DNA from 4 places in the Cupriavidus sp. 22TCCZM01-5 genome. Region 1 is predicted to be linked to each of the others. Evidence: predicted binding sites of a transcription regulator. Region 1 holds the regulator's gene; each other region holds the start of a gene.
What was found. The regulator sigma-54, encoded in region 1, starts transcription at its own class of promoters, with help from an activator protein. The targets are predictions, from matches to a motif close to TGGCANGNAANCTGCTTT.
Positions count from the first base shown of each region.

Region 2: a site for sigma-54 is predicted at 3,018-3,035, ahead of urtA (urea ABC transporter substrate-binding protein). Genes of this name have one in related genera too.
Region 3: a site for sigma-54 is predicted at 1,746-1,763, ahead of nifH (nitrogenase iron protein). Genes of this name have one in related genera too.
Region 4: a site for sigma-54 is predicted at 2,127-2,144, ahead of AC3FNH_RS06895 (MSMEG_0572/Sll0783 family nitrogen starvation response protein). Genes of this name have one in related genera too.

Region 1 is NZ_JBYOJR010000001.1:222,328-227,248, forward strand. It holds gene hprK (HPr(Ser) kinase/phosphatase) at 1-600, opposite strand, end outside; gene AC3FNH_RS01155 (PTS sugar transporter subunit IIA) at 675-1,130, opposite strand; gene hpf (ribosome hibernation-promoting factor, HPF/YfiA family) at 1,524-1,877, opposite strand; gene AC3FNH_RS01165 (RNA polymerase factor sigma-54) at 1,927-3,405, opposite strand; gene lptB (LPS export ABC transporter ATP-binding protein) at 3,506-4,306, opposite strand; gene lptA (lipopolysaccharide transport periplasmic protein LptA) at 4,336-4,921, opposite strand, start outside.
Region 2 is NZ_JBYOJR010000003.1:207,065-211,985, reverse strand. It holds gene cyoB (cytochrome o ubiquinol oxidase subunit I) at 1-1,730, shown strand, start outside; gene cyoC (cytochrome o ubiquinol oxidase subunit III) at 1,736-2,383, shown strand; gene cyoD (cytochrome o ubiquinol oxidase subunit IV) at 2,384-2,734, shown strand; gene urtA (urea ABC transporter substrate-binding protein) at 3,089-4,345, shown strand; gene urtB (urea ABC transporter permease subunit UrtB) at 4,476-4,921, shown strand, end outside.
Region 3 is NZ_JBYOJR010000031.1:21,402-26,322, forward strand. It holds gene nifD (nitrogenase molybdenum-iron protein alpha chain) at 1-634, opposite strand, end outside; gene nifH (nitrogenase iron protein) at 720-1,601, opposite strand; gene AC3FNH_RS24350 (group II truncated hemoglobin) at 2,004-2,423, shown strand; gene AC3FNH_RS24355 (hypothetical protein) at 2,472-3,080, shown strand; gene AC3FNH_RS24360 (ankyrin repeat domain-containing protein) at 3,126-3,746, shown strand; gene AC3FNH_RS24365 (nitroreductase family protein) at 3,743-4,921, shown strand, end outside.
Region 4 is NZ_JBYOJR010000005.1:119,431-124,351, reverse strand. It holds gene AC3FNH_RS06905 (MSMEG_0568 family radical SAM protein) at 1-472, opposite strand, end outside; gene AC3FNH_RS06900 (Nit6803 family nitrilase) at 465-1,481, opposite strand; gene AC3FNH_RS06895 (MSMEG_0572/Sll0783 family nitrogen starvation response protein) at 1,502-1,984, opposite strand; gene AC3FNH_RS06890 (aminotransferase-like domain-containing protein) at 2,379-3,770, shown strand; gene aroQ (type II 3-dehydroquinate dehydratase) at 4,041-4,481, opposite strand; gene aroE (shikimate dehydrogenase) at 4,646-4,921, opposite strand, start outside.

The sequences.
Region 1 (4,921 bases):
GCGGCCTTCAATGAAATCGGGCCCCAGGCGCACGAAATCCACCGCATCGTCGGCGACCAGGCCGTGACCGCGCGAGATCAGTTCCAGGCCGAGCTCGCTCTTGCCGAGACCCGACTCGCCCATGATCAGCACGCCCATGCCCAGGATGTCGAGGAACACGCCGTGCATGGTCACGCGCGGCGCGGAAATGCGCGACAGATAAAGCCGCAGGTGGTCGATCACCGCCGCCGAGGAGACCGGCGTGGTGAACAGCGGCGTGGACGAGCGCGTGCAGCGCAGCTCCAGGTCCGGCGGCGGTTCCATGCCGTCGGCCACCACCAGGAACGGCGGCTCGAGCAGGATCAGCTCGCCCATCTGGCGCTTGCGGGTCTCGTCGTCCAGGCGCTGGTAATAGGTGATCTCGGGCTTGCCCAGCACCTGGATCCGGTTCGGGTGGATCAGGTTCAGGTGGCCAACCAGGTCCGCGGCCGAGGTAGCCTCGCGGGCAAACTCCACGTCGAAGGCGCGATCCGCACCCTCCAGGCCAGCCACCCACGAGAGTTTGATGTCGGCTGCGTTGTCGTCGAAGATCGACTGGGAGGTGACGCCGGTGAGTTCCATGCGGTATGACTTTCGGAGCGGGGACCGTGCCGGACTTTACGGTTGTCCGGTCTGTTGCCAGCCCAGGGGGAGGATCAGGGATGCCACTGCGTCAGGAGTTCGTGAACCGCGTCCGGCGTGGCCAGCGTTGCCAGGCCTTCGCGCATGTCGCGATCCGATAGCAGCTGGGCAATTTCGGAAAGGATTTCGAGGTGCTGCTGCGTGGCCTGTTCCGGCACCAGCAAGAAGATCAGCAGCGAGACCGGCTTGCCGTCCGGCGATTCGAACGGAATCGGCTCCGCCAGCCGCATGAAGGCAGCCAGCGGTTGCTTCAGACCCTTGATGCGTCCATGCGGAATGGCCACGCCCGCGCCCAGGCCGGTTGAACCCAGCGACTCGCGCGCGAACAGGTTGTCGGTCACGGTCGCCCGCGCCACGCCATGATTGTTCTCGAACAGGAGCCCGGCTTGCTCGAAGACACGCTTCTTGCTGGTGACGCTGACGTCGAGATTGATGTTGCCGGGTGGCAGCAGTTTGGCCAAACGATTCATGGGCGATGCGAGGATTTCAGTTAGCAGGCAGATCGGACTGCTCAGCCCGGAAACGAAGCAGGGCCGGATTGCGGCGAGGCCATGGTTTGCCAGGCGTTCGGCCATTAGTTCGGCCATTATAGAGCAGCGTCTCCCCTGTTCTTGTGCAATGCAGCGCCGGTCCCTGTAGGTCCCGGCCCGTGCTGGTGCCGCCGCACCAGGGTCAGGCGGGCGCACCGGAGTCGCCACCGGCTATGTCTTGGAGAGCATACACCGTGCGGCGCCAGTTGCGAACACTTGTGCCGGCGGCCCGGGCAAGGCTGGGGCCGCGGATGCAAAAAAGCCGCGCTACATGGCGCGGCTTGCTTTTATCAGTCCCTTTCTAAGGGCCAGCCTAACGACTGGCAGGCATGATCATTGCTGCTGTAATTGTGACTCGGCCATCTGGTACTTGACCGCTTCGCGGTCGTGGCCTTGCACGCGGTCCTTGTAGCGAATCACCTGGCGGTCCAGCTTGTCGACGAGTGCGTCGATGGCCGCATACAGGTCTTCGTGGTGGGCTTCGACAAAGATGTCCTTGCCCCGGAGGTGCAGATTGATTTCCGCGTACTGCCGCCTGTCCTTTTCCTTGTGATTGTCGACTGAGAGTAGCACGCTGACGCCAATGACTTGATCGAAATGCCTGACGATACGCTCCAGCTTCGTTTCCACGTACTCACGCAGAGGGGGCGTGATGTCCAGGTGGTGTCCACTGATCTTGAAGTTCATAGCGCTTCTCCTTCTGAAAGAGCTGCACCAGGCAGGCGGTGCAACTCGGCTACAAAGTCTTGCGGAGATTGACAGCAGGGATCTTCAGGGCTTCGCGATACTTGGCGACGGTACGGCGCGCGACGACGAAGCCTTGTTCACCCAGCAATTCGGCAATTCGGCTGTCGGAAAGAGGACTCCTCGGGTCTTCGGCTCCTATAAGTTGCTTGATCAAGGCGCGGATGGCCGTTGATGAAGCCGCGCCACCGGTTTCGGTGGACACGTGGCTGCCGAAAAAGTACTTCAGTTCGAAAGTACCCATTGGCGTTGCCATGTATTTATTAGTCGTCACCCGGGATATGGTTGACTCGTGTAATCCCAGTGTATCGGCAATCTCCCGCAAAACCAAGGGGCGCATCGCGATTTCGCCATGCGTGAAAAAGTTCTTCTGACGTTCGACAATTGCCTGCGAAACTCGCAGGATCGTGTCGAACCTTTGCTGGATATTCTTGATCAGCCAGCGCGCTTCCTGCAGCTTCTGCTGCAGGCCGGCCGCGCCGGACTCTCCCTTGGCTCCGCGCAGGATCTGCGCATACATATCGTTGATGCGCAGGCGCGGCATCACGTCCGGGTTGAGCTGCGCGATCCATCCGCCGCCACCCTTGCGCACGAACACGTCCGGCACCACGAAGTCGGCTTCGGGGCGGCTGTACGCGTGGCCCGGATATGGCGCGAGCGAGCGGATCAATTCGTGGGCGGCCTTGAGCGCCGCTTCGTCCACCTGCAGTGCTTTTTTCAACCGCGTGTAGTCGCGCACGGCAAGCAGCTCCAGGTGATGGTTGACGATCGACAATGCCAGCTCGCGCTGCGGGTGCTGCAGCCGGCGCAGCTGCAGGGTCAGGCATTCGGCGGCATTGCGCGCGCCTACGCCGGGCGGGTCGAAGCTTTGCAGCAGCGCGAGTATGGCCTGCACTTCCTCGACCTCGAATTCGAGTTCCTCGGGCAGCTCGGCGCAGATCTCCTCTAGCGACGCGCTCAGGTAGCCGTCGTCGTCGAGCGATTCGATCAGGAAGATCGCGAGCCCCTTGTCACGTGTAGAGATCTTCAGCGGCGCGAGCTGTTCCATCAGGTGTTCGCGCAGGGTGGGCTCGGCATCGCGCAACTGCATGGGCGTCTTCTCGTCGTCATCGCCCTGCGGGCGCCGCGCGAAATCGTCCAGGCTCCAGTCGCTGCCGTAATCGTCGCCACCGCTGTCACTGTAGCCTTCTTCATCTGCGCCCGCGCCGTTGGCGTTTGCTTCGCCATTGCCCTGCGGTTCCGCTGGTGCGGGTGCCGGTGCGCTCTGCAGATTGACCGAGCCGTCCGCAGCCACGCGCAGCGGGCTTTCGATCCAGTCGTTCTCGCGCTCGAGCAGCGGGTTTTCGGTCAGGGCCTGCTCGACTTCCTGCTGCAGTTCCAGCGTGGAAAGCTGCAGCAGCCGGATCGACTGCTGCAATTGCGGCGTGAGGGCAAGATGCTGGGAGAGGCGGAGCTGTAGCGACGGTTTCATGCGACCTATTCTATGCGCATCTTCCCGTTGTTGGAACGGAAATTGCTATCGCTGATGCTGCATGATCGTCTCTGCCAAGGGGACAGTTTCAGCCCCGGCTTCACATGCGGAAGTTCTCGCCCAGATAGACGCGACGCACCGACTCGTTGGCGATGATGTCTTCGGGCTGGCCCGCTGCGAGTACGGTGCCTTCGCTGATGATATACGCGTGGTCGCAGATGCCGAGCGTTTCGCGCACATTGTGGTCGGTGATCAGCACGCCGATGTTGCGTGCCTTGAGGAAGCTGACGATGCGCTGGATCTCGCCGACCGCGATCGGGTCCACGCCGGCAAATGGCTCGTCGAGCAGGATGAAGCGCGGCGACGATGCCAGCGCGCGCGCGATTTCCACACGGCGGCGCTCACCGCCCGACAGCGACAGCGCGGGATTGTTGCGCAGGTGGGCGATCTGCAGGTCGTCGAGCAGCGTATCGAGGCGGCGGTCGATCTCGGCCTTGGGCAGCGCCTTGCCGTTTTCGAGCTGGAGCTCCAGCACCGCGCGGATGTTCTCTTCCACATTGAGCTTGCGGAACACCGAAGCTTCCTGCGGCAGGTAGGACAGGCCCATGCGCGCACGCTCGTGGATGGCCAGGCCGCTGATGTGCTTGCCGTCGAGCACGATATCGCCCTCGTCCAGCGCCACCAGGCCCACGATCATGTAGAACGACGTGGTCTTGCCCGCGCCGTTCGGACCGAGCAGGCCCACGACCTCGCCGCTTTTCACGTCGAGCGACACGTCCTTCACCACCGTGCGCGACCCGTAGCGCTTCTTCAGGTGGCGCACGACCATCGTGCTGCTGTCGGCACGGACGTCGTTGGCGGCGGAAGCGGACGTGGGGGCGAGCATTGCGGTATCGGTCATGGTGGCGGTGGTGCGCTCGGGCGCGTAATTCAGGGCTTGCTGGACGGCGCGGGCGCCGGCTTCAGGTCGAGTGGCGGGGCGGCGGCCGCACCGCTAGCTTGCTGGCGCGGCGAGAGCACTGCGCGCACGCGTCCCGACGGGTTGCCGGCCGAGGTGTTGTCACCGCCGCCGGCAGCTGTGTAGAACTCGTTGCGGCTGTCGTAGGTCAGCACCGCGCCACGGATCTCGTCGACCAGCTTGGCGCCCTGCAGGCGGGCCATGCGGGCGTGGCCGATCAGCTTGGACATTTCCTGCTTGCCGTCGTACTCGATGCGATCGCCCCAGCCGTCCATGTACTCGTCCACGCCTTCACGCTTCTGCCGGATATAGGCCTGCTTGCCGGCCTTGGCCGTGGCCACCGCGAACTGGTAGCCCTCGGGATCGGTGCGGATCTCGGCCGCGTCCGACTTCAGCACCATGGTGCCCTTGGTCAGGATCACGTTGCCCGTCAGCGTGTAGATCTGCTTGACGTCGTCGTAGCTGGCGTTGTCGGCTTCCAGGACCAGCGGCTTGTCCCGGTCCGCGCGTTCGGCATGGGCGCCCAGCGGCGCCAGCACGGCAAGCGTGGTCGCCACG
Region 2 (4,921 bases), on a different contig from region 1:
AACTGGCGCTCGCCACGAACGGTGCCCACGGCGTCCTGCCGCCGGAACACTACGACCAGATCTTCACCGCCCACGGCGTGATCATGATCTTCTTCGTGGCCATGCCGCTGATGACGGGCCTGATGAACCTCGTGGTGCCGCTGCAGATCGGCGCGCGCGACGTGGCCTTCCCGTTCCTGAACACGCTGTCGTTCTGGCTGTTCGTGTCGGGCGCCATGCTGGTGAACATCTCGCTGGGCGTTGGCGAATTCGCCAAGACCGGCTGGCTCGCTTACCCGCCGCTGTCCGGCCTGGATTTCAGCCCGGGCGTAGGGGTGGACTACTACCTCTGGTCCTTGCAGATCTCGGGGTTGGGCACGCTGCTGACCGGCGTGAACTTCCTGGTGACCATCCTGAAGATGCGCGCCCCGGGCATGACCCTGATGCGCATGCCGGTGTTCACCTGGACGGTCCTGTGCACCAACGTGCTGATCGTGGCTGCCTTCCCGGTGCTGACCGTGTCGCTGGCACTGCTGGGCCTGGACCGCTACTTCGACATGCACTTCTTCACGAACGATGGCGGCGGCAATGCCATGATGTACGTGAACCTGATCTGGATCTGGGGCCACCCCGAGGTGTACATCCTGATCCTGCCGGCGTTCGGTATCTTCTCTGAAGTCATCGCCACGTTCTCGGGCAAGAAGCTGTTCGGCTACAAGGGCATGGTGTACGCGACCTCGGCCATCATGGTGCTGTCGTTCATCGTGTGGCTGCACCACTTCTTCACGATGGGCTCGGGCGCGAACGTCAACGCGTTCTTTGGCATCACGACCATGATCATCTCCATCCCGACCGGGGTGAAGATCTTCAACTGGCTCTTCACGATGTACCGCGGCCGCGTGCAGATGACCTCGCCGGTGCTGTGGACGCTGGGCTTCATGATCACCTTCGTGATCGGCGGCATGACCGGCGTGCTGATGGCCGTGCCGGCAGCCGACTTCGTGCTGCACAACAGCCTGTTCCTGATCGCCCACTTCCACAACGTGATCATCGGCGGCGTGCTGTTCGGCTACCTGGCCGGCATCACCTACTGGTGGCCGAAGGCGTTCGGCTTCAAGCTGAACGAGCGTCTGGGCAAGTGCGCGTTCTGGTGCTGGCTGGTTGGCTTCTACTTCGCCTTCATGCCGCTGTATGTGCTGGGCCTGATGGGCATGACCCGTCGCCTGAACCACACCGACAACCCGGCCTGGACGCCGTGGCTGTACCTGGCCGTGGTCGGCGTGGTGTTCGTCGCGCTGGGCATCTTCTTCCAGGTGCTGCAGATCGTCGTGTCGATCCGCGACCGCAAGAAGCTGGCCGATGTGACCGGCGACCCGTGGGGTGGCCGCACGCTGGAATGGGCCACTTCGTCGCCGCCGCCGTTCTACAACTTCGCGCACACCCCGGTGGTGCGTGACCTAGACGCGTTCGCCGACATGAAGGCCCGTGGCGAGAAGCTGCCGACCAGCGGCTACGAGCAGATCCACATGCCGAAGAACACCGGCGCGGGCTTCTGGATGGGCCTGTACAGCCTGGTCCTTGGCTTTGCCCTGGTCTGGCACATCTGGTGGCTTGCCGCCGTTGGCCTGATCGGCATGGTGGTGTCGTTCATCCGCCGCGCCAACGATGACCACATCGACTACTACGTGCCGGCCGCCGAGGTCGAGCAGATTGAAACGCGCCAACTGCAGCGCATTGCTTCGCAGGCCTGATGACCATGTCGACAGAAGTCCTTGATCGCTTCGGGGCGGCGCAAGCCCCGGCTCATGCGCACTCGCACGACGAGACGCACGACCACGCGCACCACGACACCAGCGAGAACACCATCTTTGGTTTCTGGCTGTACCTGATGAGCGACTGCATCCTGTTCGCGTGCCTGTTCGCCGCGTTCGCCGTCCTGCGCGGCGAAGTGGCGGGCGGTCCGTCGGGCAAGGAGCTGTTCGAGCTCAACTACGTGCTCGTCGAGACCTTCATCCTGCTGTTCTCGTCGATCACGTACGGTTTCGCGATGATCTCGCTGCAGAACCGTTCGAAGGTACGGGTGCTGGTCTGGCTGGGCATTACCTTCCTGCTGGGCGCCGCGTTCATGTACATGGAAATCAATGAATTCCATCACCTGATCGCCGAAGGCGCCGGCCCGAGCCGCAGCGCGTTCCTGTCGTCGTTCTTCACGCTGGTCGGCACCCACGGCCTGCACGTCGCAAGCGGCATGGTGTGGATGCTGGTCCTGATGTGGCAAGTCAGCAAGAAGGGCCTGACCCCGACCATGTCCAAGCGCCTGAACTGCCTCAGCCTGTTCTGGCACTTCCTGGACGTCGTCTGGATCGGCGTCTTCACCGTGGTCTACCTGATGGGGGCAATGTAAATGGCACAGCAACACGCAGCGTCCGCGCACGCCGAGTCGCACGGCCACAGCAGCTTCAAGTCCTATGTGATCGGCTTCGTGCTGGCGGTGGTCCTGACCGTCATCCCGTTCAAGATCGTGATGGACGGCACCATGGACCGCGGCACGACCCTCCTGATCATCCTCGGCATGGCCGCGGTGCAGGTGGTCGTGCACCTGAAGTACTTCCTCCATATGGATGGCTCGAAGCAGCAGCGCTGGAACGTGATGTCGTTCCTGTTCACGCTGCTGATCCTGTTCATCGTGCTGGCCGGCTCGCTCTGGATCATGCACAACATGAACGCGAACATGATGCCGTGGATGATGAAGTAATCGTCTTCGGACGATAGAAGAACGGGGCCTTCGGGCCCCGTTTTTGTTTGCGGCGGTGCACCATGCGACGCGGCGCCGCACAACTCACGACAGTCTGCCTCCTCTGCCCCGAAGCCCGCGGCCGGTTCTCCCTTGCACCTGATTGCGCCGTGCACGATGGCGGTGCGTAGTCGCCGACCGGGGCCCAGCACCAGCATGGTGCTTCCGCGCGAAACCTCCAAACGAATTGTCTCTTGCCGGGCGCCCGGCGGTGCCAGACCGCAGGCGGGAGCCGTGCGTTCCCTGGCACGCTAGTTGCAGATGCATCACCCGGGGTGCGTTGAGTCCCGTAACCAAACGATAAAGGGAGCAGCAATGAAACGACGTGACATGCTGAAGCTGTCGGCGGTAGCCGCCGCGGCAATGATCGGCGCCAGCCCGCTGGCGATGGCGCAGTCCAAAGAGCCGATCAAGGTCGGCATCCTGCATTCGCTGTCCGGCACCATGGCGATTTCCGAGACGTCGCTCAAGGACGTGGCGCTGATGACCATCGACGAGATCAACAAGAGCGGCGGCGTGCTCGGCCGCAAGCTCGAACCCGTGGTCGTGGATCCCGCGTCGAACTGGCCGCTGTTTGCCGAGAAGGCGCGTCAGCTGATCACCAAGGACAAGGTCGCCGTCACGTTCGGCTGCTGGACTTCGGTGTCGCGAAAGTCGGTGCTGCCGGTCTACGAAGAGCTGAATTCGCTGCTGTTCTACCCCGTGCAGTATGAGGGCGAGGAGATGTCGAAGAACGTCTTCTACACGGGCGCGGCGCCCAACCAGCAGGCCATTCCGGCGGTCGAGTACCTGATGAGCAAGGAAGGCGGCGGCGCCAAGCGCTTCTTCCTGCTGGGTACCGACTACGTCTATCCGCGCACCACCAACAAGATCCTGCGCGCCTTCCTGAAGAGCAAGGGCGTCGCCGACAAGGACATCGAAGAGGTCTACACGCCGTTCGGCCACAGCGACTACCAGACCATCGTCGCCAACATCAAGAAGTTCTCGCAGGGCGGCAAGACCGCCGTGATCTCCACCATCAACGGCGACTCCAACGTGCCGTTCTACAAGGAACTCGGCAACGCCGGCCTGAAGGCCAAGGACGTCCCGGTGGTCGCCTTCTCCGTGGGCGAGGAAGAGTTGCGCGGCATCGACACCAAGCCGCTGGTCGGCCACCTGGCGGCATGGAACTACTTCATGTCCGTCAAGAACCCCGAGAACGATGCGTTCAAGAAACAGTGGGCTGCCTGGGTCAAGGCGAACAACCTGCCGGGCGGCGACAAGCGCGTGACCAACGATCCGATGGAAGCCACCTACGTGGGCATCCACATGTGGGCGCAGGCCGTGAAGAAAGCCGGTACCACGGACACCGACAAGGTGCGTGCCGCCATGTACGGCCAGACCTTCAAGGCGCCCGACGGCTTCACCCTGACCATGGGCGAGAACCACCACCTCTACAAGCCGGTGATGATCGGCGAGGTCAAGGGCGACGGACAGTTCACCGTCGTGTGGAAGACGCCCAAGGCCATACGCGCGCAGCCGTGGAGCCCGTTCATCGCCGGCAACGAAGGCAAGCCGGACAAGGTGATGTAAGGCTGCCTGCCGTTGCAGCCTGACAGGCACGCACCGCCGGTTCTCCGTAGCCGGCAGTGCGTGCCGCGTCAGCCCGGTTCCCCAGAAAAAAAGCAGGCGCGGCCACGCGCCGCCCATTCGTCCAGCACCTATGTCCCAATCGTTACCGAAGAGCGCCATGCCGTGGCTGCGCGCCATGCTGGCTGCGCTGCTGCTTGCCGCGCCGCTATGGGCCGCTGCCGCGGGCGCATTGTCGCAGGCCGACCTCAAGCCACTGGCCGAGGACGATTTCGATGCCAAGACCGCGGCCCTGTCGGCGCTGGCCAAAGCTCCACCGGAACAGGCCGGTCCCATCCTGAAAGCGTTGCAGGACGATGCGCTGCAATACGCGCCGTCGGTAGGCATGGTGCGCCAGGAAGGCGACAAGACCGTCGATGCCATCACCGGCCAGCCGGTCAAGGTCAAGGCCGACGAGCTGGAATCACTGACCCTGAATAACAGCCTGCGCGCGATCGTCGACAGCGCGGCAAGCAGCCTGCAGCTGCAGTCGCCCGATATCGCGGTGCGCACGCAGGCCATCAATACGCTGTACGACCA
Region 3 (4,921 bases), on a different contig from region 1:
CCTTGTCGAACACCCAGTCGCGAATCGCGTCGTTTGCAAGGTGGTGGCCGAGCGATTGCGACACGCCGCGGAAGCCTTCGCAGCGCACCGGAACGATCGTATGCCCTTCATATTCCTTGCTCTTCTTCTTCGACACCGCCTCGATGTCGTCGCCGATCAGGCCGATCGGGCATTCGCTCTGGATCGAGATGCCCTTGTTGAGCGGGAACAGTTCCTGGATCTCGTCGATGATCTTGTCGAGCTTCTTGTCACCGCCGAACACGATGTCCTTTTCCTGGAAGTCCGACGTGAACTGCATCGTGACGAAGGTGTCGATGCCGGTGGTGCCAATGTAGTAGTTGCGGCGCGCGGCCCACGAGTACTGGCCGCAGCCGACCGGGCCGTGGCTGATGTGGATCATGTCCTTGATCGGGCCCCAGACCACGCCCTTCGAGCCAGCGTATGCGCAGCCGCGGATCGTCATAACACCCGGCAGCGACTTGATGTTGGATTTCACGCCACAGTCTGGCTTGCCATCCTCGAAAGTGCCCAAATGCTTGGCGCGCCGCTTGGCCATCTTCTCGGGATAAGCCTTAAGTACTTCGTCGATCAAGGCCTTGTTCGCGGCCTTGCGCTCTTCAACCGTGGCGGTCATGAGTTGCTCCATATGTGAGATATGTCTTCACTGCGCCAGCCCCGCCGCACGCATTGCGCGGCGGGGCATGTCGCGCGGCGCTCTGTTACGCGGACATTTCAGCCGCGGTCTTGCCGACTTGCGATTCGTCAACGGCCTTCATGATGCCGTGCTCCATCAGCAGGTCTTCGAGTTGGTCCATCGTGATCGGGGTCGGGATCGTGCCGTTGCCTGCGTTGTTGTGAATCTTGGTCGCAAGCTGACGGTACTCGTTCGCCTGGTTCGAATCCGGGGCAAACTCGATCACGGTCATGCGGCGCAGCTCGGCGTGCTGCACGATGTTGTCGCGCGGCACGAAGTGGATCAGCTTGGTGCCCAGCATGCCGGCCAGCGCTTCAGCCAGTTCGAGCTCCTTGTCGGTCTGGCGCTCGTTGCACACCAGGCCGCCCAGGCGCACGCCGCCGCTGTTGGCGTACTTCAGAATGCCCTTCGAAATGTTGTTGGCCGCATACATGGCCATCATCTCGCCCGACATCACGATGTAGATCTCCTGCGCCTTGTTTTCACGGATGGGCATCGCGAAGCCGCCGCACACCACGTCGCCGAGCACGTCGTACGACACGTAGTCGACGCCGTCATACGCGCCGTTCTCTTCGAGGAAGTTGATCGACGTGATCACGCCGCGGCCTGCGCAGCCGACGCCCGGTTCCGGGCCGCCCGACTCGACGCAGCGGATGTCCTTGTAGCCGATCTTCATCACGTCTTCGAGCTCGAGGTCCTCGACCGAGCCGGCTTCTGCCGCCAGCGACAGGATGGTGTCCTGTGCCTTCGAGTGCAAGATCAAGCGGGTCGAGTCGGCCTTCGGATCGCAGCCGACGATCAGGATTTTCTGACCGAGTTCGGTGAGCGCTGCGAGCGTGTTTTGGGACGTCGTCGATTTGCCGATGCCGCCCTTGCCATAGAAGGCGATTTGCCGAAGTTGAGACATTGCGTTCTCCAGTGAGGAAAAAGGTTGAAACCAGGGTTGCGAAGTTGCGAAGCCGCGACCATGTCAGCCTGCCGTGTCCGTTTTGCCTTTGGTCTTCTTCTGTCGCTGCACGCATAGGCCGGAGAGTGTCCGCGCAGCGGCTTCAGTGCAGCTTTCGTGCCAGCCTGTTCGATTAGCGCGAAACCCCGCGTCGGTAAGGGTTTTGGGGCTTGCCGGCACGTTGCGTGCCCGCCCGCATCGTCGTGTCATGTTCCCGACAAACGCTGCGCGCTTCGTCGCAAATCGTCGGAAACGGCACGTGGCAAGCGGGCGCGAAGTGGGGGCTTTGTCGGGGATGTCGGGATTTCCTGCGCTGCGTCGCCACGTGGTGCGGCTGGTACGGTTGTTGCGAAAGCACTGGCAATGAAGACGCCCGCCCAATCCACCGAAGCCATCCAGCCGCCGATCGTGCCGTTTGAACGCATCGGCGGCGAAGCCGCGATCGCGCGCCTCGTTGACGCGTTCTACCGTCAGATGGACACGCGGCCCGATGCGGCCGGCATCCGTGCGATGCACGGCCCGGATCTCGGCCCGGTCAAGACGGTGCTGGTCAAGTATCTGTGCGAATGGCTCGGCGGCCCGCGGGACTATTCGGCCGAGCGCGGGCATCCGCGTTTGCGGATGCGGCACGTCGCGTTCCCGATCGGTGCTGCCGAGCGTGATGCATGGCTCGCGTGCATGGATGCGGCGCTCGGCGAAACCGGCGTCGAGCCGGCGCTGCACGGCGAGTTGATGCAGGCCTTTTTCAAGCTGGCCGACTGGTTGCGTAATAACGGGCACTGATATTCAGTGCCCGCCCTCACCTTTGACGACACCAAGGATCTTTTCATCATGACCGAAACGCTCACCCGCAAGACGCTCGACGACACCGCGTTCGCCCGGCTCGAAGCCGAAGGCCGTCTGCTCAACCCCGTGCTCAAGGGAATCACGAATGTGTTCGGGCGGGTCGGCTTCCGTGGCGAACTCGCATTGCGCTTTGCGGCGAAGCTCGCCGACGAAGCGCGCCCGCCCGAGCTGACCTGCGATCAGGTGATGGCCGTTGCGACCTACGGCGAGCCGCACCTGCCGTTCTTTGCGGGCTGGCTGCTGAGCTTCGAGTATCTGAAGGATGTTGCCGAGGTGTTGGGCGACGCACTGAGCGCGGGCGGCAAGTACTTCCTGTTCTGCGACAACATGGACCTGAGCAAGCGCTACCAGGTGCCGTACAAGGGCGCGATGTTCTACGTTCTGCCGATTCTCGAGAACACGGTCTACAACGAGATGCTTGAGCTGCTCTATCTCGAGAAGAACGAACTGAAGAAGAAGGACACAGCGGGCAAGCTCGACGCGGTTGCCGACGCCGCGATCAAGTTCGACGTCACGTTCGACACGATCACCTACGCGGAAGGGCTCGAACTGATGGGGCCGGTGCGCAACCCGAACGAGAACCGTCCGGTCTGACCCTCCTTCCCGCCCCCGCCTGTTTGCCAGATCCGGAGCATGAACATGTCCCTGCCCATTCCCTCCGCGTCCGCCATGTCGGGCGCGCGCGACGGTGGCGTCCGCCGTGCAGCGAAACACGATGACGTGCGGTCAGACACGATGCCGGCCGCGCTCGCCACGTGGCTTGCATGGCACGACTTTCCTGATCTGCATGCGCGCGCCGAGGGGGCGCTGACGCCGCTGATGCTGGCCGCCCTACAGGGCGAGGACGGCGTAGTCGGCGCGCTGCTGGCCGCTGGTGCCCGGCTCGACGCATGCGACGACGAGGGCAACCACGCGCTCTGGTATGCGTGCATCGGCGGCGCACCGGCGCCGATCCTGCGCCTGATCGACGCCGGTATCGACATCGATCGCGCCAACGACGATGACATCACGTGCCTGATGCAGGCTGCGGCAAGTGGGCGGATGGAAGTGATGCAACTGCTGCTGGCGCAGGGCGCAAGTGACACGCTGGTCGCGCCGGACGGCCGCAGCGCGCTCGACATGGCCGCCGACCGCGGGCTGCAATTGCTGCGCGCGGCGCGCCGTCTTGGCTGGCGCGGAGCCGGTTCGGCGCCAGGCAGGGCGGTGGGCCGCGCTGTTGTCGACGAGGCCGCCGCGCGCCTTCGGGACGAACGCACATGAGCAATTTCTCCGGCCCGGCGGCTTGTGCCGATCCCGACGCCGCATCTGCCGCTTCGACGGTGCGCGCATACCACGAACGGACCAAGCATCGGTTCGAGCGCTATGCTGCCGGCCCGGAGACGCTGGACTGGGACGGGCCGCCCGCGCCGTTCCGGCGCTTTGCCGGCGCGCCGGTCACGCCGCTGCCGTTTCCCGCCGACGCCGACACGATCCGCTGGGTCAGCCTGTTTACACCGGGCGCCGTCGCCCCGCGGTCCGCCTGTCTCGACAGCGTCGGCCTGCTGTTCGAGCTGTCGTTCGCGCTGTCGGCATGGAAACGGTCCGGCCCCGATCGCTGGGCGGTGCGCTGCAATCCGTCGAGCGGCAATCTGCATCCGACCGAGGTGTATCTGCTTGCGCGCGGCGTGGCCGGTCTGGACAATGGTCTCTATCATTACGCGCCGCAAGTGCACGCGCTGGAGCGGCGTGCGACGCCGTCCGTCTTCGGCGCGGACGCGGCCACGGGGCGCACGGTCCTGATCGTCGGTTTCAGCTCGATCCACTGGCGCGAAGCATGGAAATACGGCGAGCGCGCGTTCCGCTACTGCCAGCTCGACCTCGGGCATGCAATTGGAGCGCTGCGCTACGCGGCTGCCGTGCTCGGCTGGCGCCTGCGCGAAATCGCGTCCGGTCATGACATGATCGCCGCTTGCCTCGGTCTCGACCGCAGCGGCGATTTCGGCGACGCGGAGCGCGAGGAGCCGGAAGCTCTGTTCGAATTGCTACACGACGACACACCGGCCGACGACGATCCGTTCCCATGGCTGCCGGACACCACGTGGCACGGCCGCGCGAACCGGCTCGACGCGCATCCGATGTACCACTGGCCCGTGATTGACGAGGTCGCGCACGCATCGCGCCGCAGTGCAAGGGATACCGCCGCAGCCGTGGCGACGCTGCCCGCCGCGGGTGTGCGGCGCCGCGTGCCCGGCACCGAGGCGCGCGCCTCGACGCTGATCCGCGCGCGCCGCAGCGCGCAGCATTTTGATCGCCGCGCGCACCTCGACGCGGGACGCCTGTGGCCGATCCTCGACGCACTGCTGCCCGGCGCCGAAGCCGGCTGCGCGCCGGTGCCGTGGGACATCGCGGCATCGCCCGCGCGGGTGCATCTGGTGCTATTCGCGCATCGCGTTGAC
Region 4 (4,921 bases), on a different contig from region 1:
ACACCGCCGCGCGGGCGACCTCGGCAAGCTGCTCCGGGGTCTTCCTGGCAATGGTGCGACCGGCCGCCAGCGACTGCCCGATCGCGCAGAACTTGCAGGTCTTGCGTCGGCTCTCATAGCGGATGCAGGTCTGCAGGACGGTCGTCGCCAGCACATCGGCGCCATGCAGCGTCGCGATCTGCGCATACGGAATGCCGTCCAGCGTCTGCAGGCCGTAGAAGCGCGGCGCTTTCGGGAAGCTGATGTCGGCGATCGGAATGGCGCCGCGCTTGAGCGCGCTGCGGCCGCTGCCGTCCGGCGCCGAGGCGACGAAGGGCGAATTCCACGCGGTACTGGTATGCACGGGCACCATGATGGTCACGCCATCGATGGTCACCGCCTTGTGGTCGGACGGCCCCGCGCCGCCGCGACGGCTCTGGGCCCCCGCGCGCGGATCTTCCAGCCGCAGTCCGACGGACTGCAGCTCAGTCATCAATTGCCGGCTCGAGGCCGACATCGTCTCGCTGGCTTGCATGATCGGGGCTCCGATAAGTGGGAAGAGGAAATTCGCCCATGGCCGACACCGTGGCCGCCGGCCGGTCGTTGATGGCGAGGCTGAGCAGTTCGGGGCGCGCATAGTGGCCCACCGAGTCCATCATGCGCTTGCGCTTGGTGATGAGGGCCATGTCGAGGTCAGCGATCACCATCCCTTCGCCTTCGCGCAGCGGCGGCGCGAGATGCTGCCCCTCTGGCGAGACGATCGCTGTGTTGCAGCCGCCGCGCAGCGCCTTCTGCAGCACGGGATCGGTCGTCACCGAGGCGATCTGCGCATCGGTGAGCCAACCTGTCGCATTGACCACGAAGCAGCCGGCTTCCAGCGCGTGATGGCGAATCGTTGCCTCGATCTGGTCGGCGAAGATGGGACCGACCAGCGAGCCGGGAAACTGGCTGCAATGGATCTCTTCATGCTGGGTCATCAGCGCGTAGCGCGCGAGCGGGTTGTAGTGCTCCCAGCACGCGAGCGCGCCGACACGGCCGATGGCGGTCTGCGCCACCTTGAGGCCAGCGGCATCGCCCTGCCCCCAGATCATGCGTTCATGGAAGGTTGGCGTCAGCTTGCGCCGCTTGACGGCAAGCCGCCCCTCCGTGTCGAAGATCAGCTGCGTGTTGTACAGGCTGCCGTGGTCGCGCTCGTTGACGCCGAGCACGACCACCATGCCATGCTGCCTCGCCTGTTCGGCGACGGCCAGCGTCACGGGGCCGGGTATCGTCACCGCCTGCTCGTACAGGCGCAGATGATCGCTTCCGGATTGCACCGGCGGGCGCACGAACGAGAAGTACGGGTAGTACGGCACGAACGTTTCCGGGAAGACGATCAGCTGCACCCCCTCGCGCGCGGCCTTCTCGATGGCTTCAAGCACCTTGGCCAGGGTTCCCTCACCGCTTTCCAGGTCCGGCGAGATCTGGACCGCCGCGGCGCGGACAATGCGTTTCTGTGACATGGCGATACCCCTGCGCTGGATCAGACCGTCCAGGTGTCGATGATCAATGCGTTCTCCTTGCGGTGGATCAGCCTCAGGTCCAGCACGTCGAGCGGATTGATCGGGCGAATGCCCTCGATGAGCGATGCTTCGCCATGGCCGTAGAGAGCCTGCAGCGCGAAGCGGCAGGCATAGACCTTGCCGCCCTCGTCCATGAACTTGCGCAGTTGCTTGTTGAAATTCAGGTGGCCGGCAAAGGCTTCATCGCCCAGGCGCGGAAAGCCACGCTGCAGGCCAAGGGTGACGCCCGGGCCGTACAGCAGGATGCTGGTGTCAAAGCCCTTGCGCTGCAGCCGCGTGGCCTGCAGCAGGTTGACGAATCCGATCGATCCCTCGAAGGCCACGGTATGAAAGGTCACTAGCGCCTTCTCGCCGGGTTCTGCCTTGACGTCCTCGAACACCTTCTCTTCGAAATCGACCAGGAAATCGCCATCCTGATGGGCAGGTTTGTTGACTGCGGGCATGCTGTACTCCAGTGAGTGGGTTGCGGTTCGGACAAGCCGGTGCGGCGCAATCCGCCACCCCGGGCCGGCGCTGTCGCCGACGGTCCAGGTTGTGCAACCGATATGCCATCAACCGGATTCACCCCTCCGATCAATGCCCGATCAAGCAGTCGCCATGCGATCGATCGCATCATTGATCGCATGGCCCGCATGGCCCGCATGGCTTAATCGCAACGCGAAGGGCGCCTGACGATTGCACCAGAATCGCGTCGTGCGCCGCTACTCACTGCATTTAGATGGTGCGGCCAGACGGCCTGCGCACCATCATGCAGCCATTCAGATGCAATCAAACTGGCACGCACCATGCATTCATTTGCGCGGCGCCACGACGGCGCAGCCCCGTTTGGAGAGAATCTTGTCCGGCCTGACCAGTCATTGGGCAAAGCGCATTGCAGAAAGCCCCAAGCCCGCCTACCTGACCATTCCCGACCTGATCGAGGAGGCACTTGCCGACGGGCGCCTGCAGGCGCGTGACCGGCTGCCCGGCTTGCGCGACCTGGCCGAGGCGCTGGACCTGAACTACACCACCGTCGCGCGCGCCTACGGCGAGGCGCGCAAGCGCGGGCTGATCGATGCCAAGGCCGGTAGCGGCACCTATGTGCGCGGCCGGGCGCCGGCTCTGCCGCTGCGCGCCGGCACCAGCGCCGAAATGACGATGAACATGCCGCCGGAGCCCCCCGCGCTGGCAACGCGGCTGCGTGAATCGTCGGCGGCACTCCTCGCCGGGACGGATCCGTACACGCTGCTGCGCTACCAGGATTTCGGCGGCACGCCGGCCGACCGTGCGGCCGTGACGGCCTGGCTGCGCCGGCTCGTGCCGACGGCAGCCAGCGAAACGCTGCTCATCTGCCCGGGCATCCACAGCGCGCTGGTTGCCCTGCTGTCGCAACTGGCGCGCGGCGGACAGACGCTATGCGTTGAGGCACTGGCCTATCCCGGGATCAAGGCCATTGCTGCGCAACTCGGGGTCCAGCTGCAGGCACTGCCAGGCGACGAGGATGGCATGATCGGCAGCGCCTTCGAGAACTTCTGCAAGGCGCACAAGCCCGCAGCGCTTTATTGCAACCCCACCATCCAGAACCCGAGCACGCGCACGATGCCCCAGGGACGCCGCGAGATCCTCGCCGATATCGCGCTACGCTATAACGTGCCGATCATCGAGGACGATGCCTATGGCATGCTGCCCCGGCGCACCCCGGACACCTTTGCAGCGCTGGCGCCGGAACTGACCTACTACATGACCGGCCTGTCGAAATGCTTCGGCGCCGGCTTGCGCACGGCGTTCGTCCATGCGCCCTCAGCCAGGCAAAGCCAGCGCCTGGCAGGCACGTTGCGCGCCACCACCGTGATGGCCAGCCCGTTCACCAATTTGCTGGCCACGGCCTGGATCAAGGACGGCACGGCCGATGAGATGCTTGCTGCAGTCAGGCAGGAAAATGCCGCACGCCAGGCCATCGCCACGCGCGTGCTGGCCGGCCGCACTTACGCCGCCGATCCGGAGGGTTTCCACCTCTGGCTGCATCTGGGCACCGGCAATGCCTGGCGCCCGTCTGAACTGGCCTTGCACCTGCGTTCGCGCGGCATCGGCGCCGTGTCGAGCGCGGCCTTCTCGACGGATGGCAACCCGCCCGATGCGATCCGTCTTTGCCTTGGCGGGCCCAGCGAGCGGGACGAGATCGAGGAGTCGCTGCAGATCGTCGCGGATACGCTTGACGATCCGCACCATCTGCATTCGGCCATGCTGTAGTCCAGGCTATGCCTGGCTCATAGTCGCGCAATCCTGCCAGCGCCCAGCAAAGCCGCAAGGTCGTCTGACGACGGAATCGGCATCGTTCCCACGGGCACCCGGACAAGAGGTGCCTTGCCCTGCGGAAAGCGAAGGCGGGCGCCAATCCGGCAAGCCGGATCAAATCAGTAGTCATACATCAGTGCATTCTCTGGCGCCGGGTGCCCCTTCTAGCACCGCTGACGCATGCCACTCCAACGACATCAACTCCACCGCTGATCAACGGTCGCTTTAACGCCCCGTTGCCGCAGCGACCGCTCCCCGCAATGCGAGCAAATAGCTGTCGACGCCCAACCCGCAGATTTGTCCATTCACAACTTCAGCGAATACCGAGTGGTGCCGGAATGCTTCTCGGGCGTGGATGTTCGACATGTGGACCTCGATGACAGGTACGGTCAGAATCGCCAACGCATCGCGGATTCCATAGCTATAGTGTGTCCAAGCGCCAGCATTGATCAGCACGGCGTCTACACCATCGAAGAAGGCCTGGTGGATACGCTCACACATTTCGCCCTCACTATTTGTTTGAAAGCTGTCGACCTTGGCGCCAAGCTCTCGCCCGAGAGCTTGCAGCTTTTCGTCAATCTCGTTCAACGTGATGGTCCCGTATTGGACCGGATCCCGCTTGCCGAACATGTTGTGATTGATGCCATGAAGCATAAGAACTTTCATTACTACTCCTTAGATTGGGATATGCAAGGTTAATCGCGCGGCAGTTCGACTACAGTCGGTGGCGCCGCAAATGAGTCGTTCCACAGGCCCGCTTGCATAGTTCCCCACGCGGCCGAGTCGGCCGCGTACGGCCCGTGCGTACCCGAGCGAACCGTCCAACTATGTCAAACCAGTGGAACGGTGAGCCGGTCGATCACTTCCCTGGTATCAGGCCGCACGCCTCGCCACCATGCGAACGCCTCGGCAGCCTGTTCTGCAAGCATGCCAACGCCATCCGCGAGATGGGCGACCCCCGCGTTTTGCGCCAGCCGAAGGAAGGGTGTGAGGCCCTTGCCGTAGGCCAGTTCATAAGCAAGGGCACCCGGGAGAAACACCATCGCGGGCACTGGAGGAAGTTCACCGCGCAGGCTCGCCGACGTAGCGTTAAAGACGATGTCAAA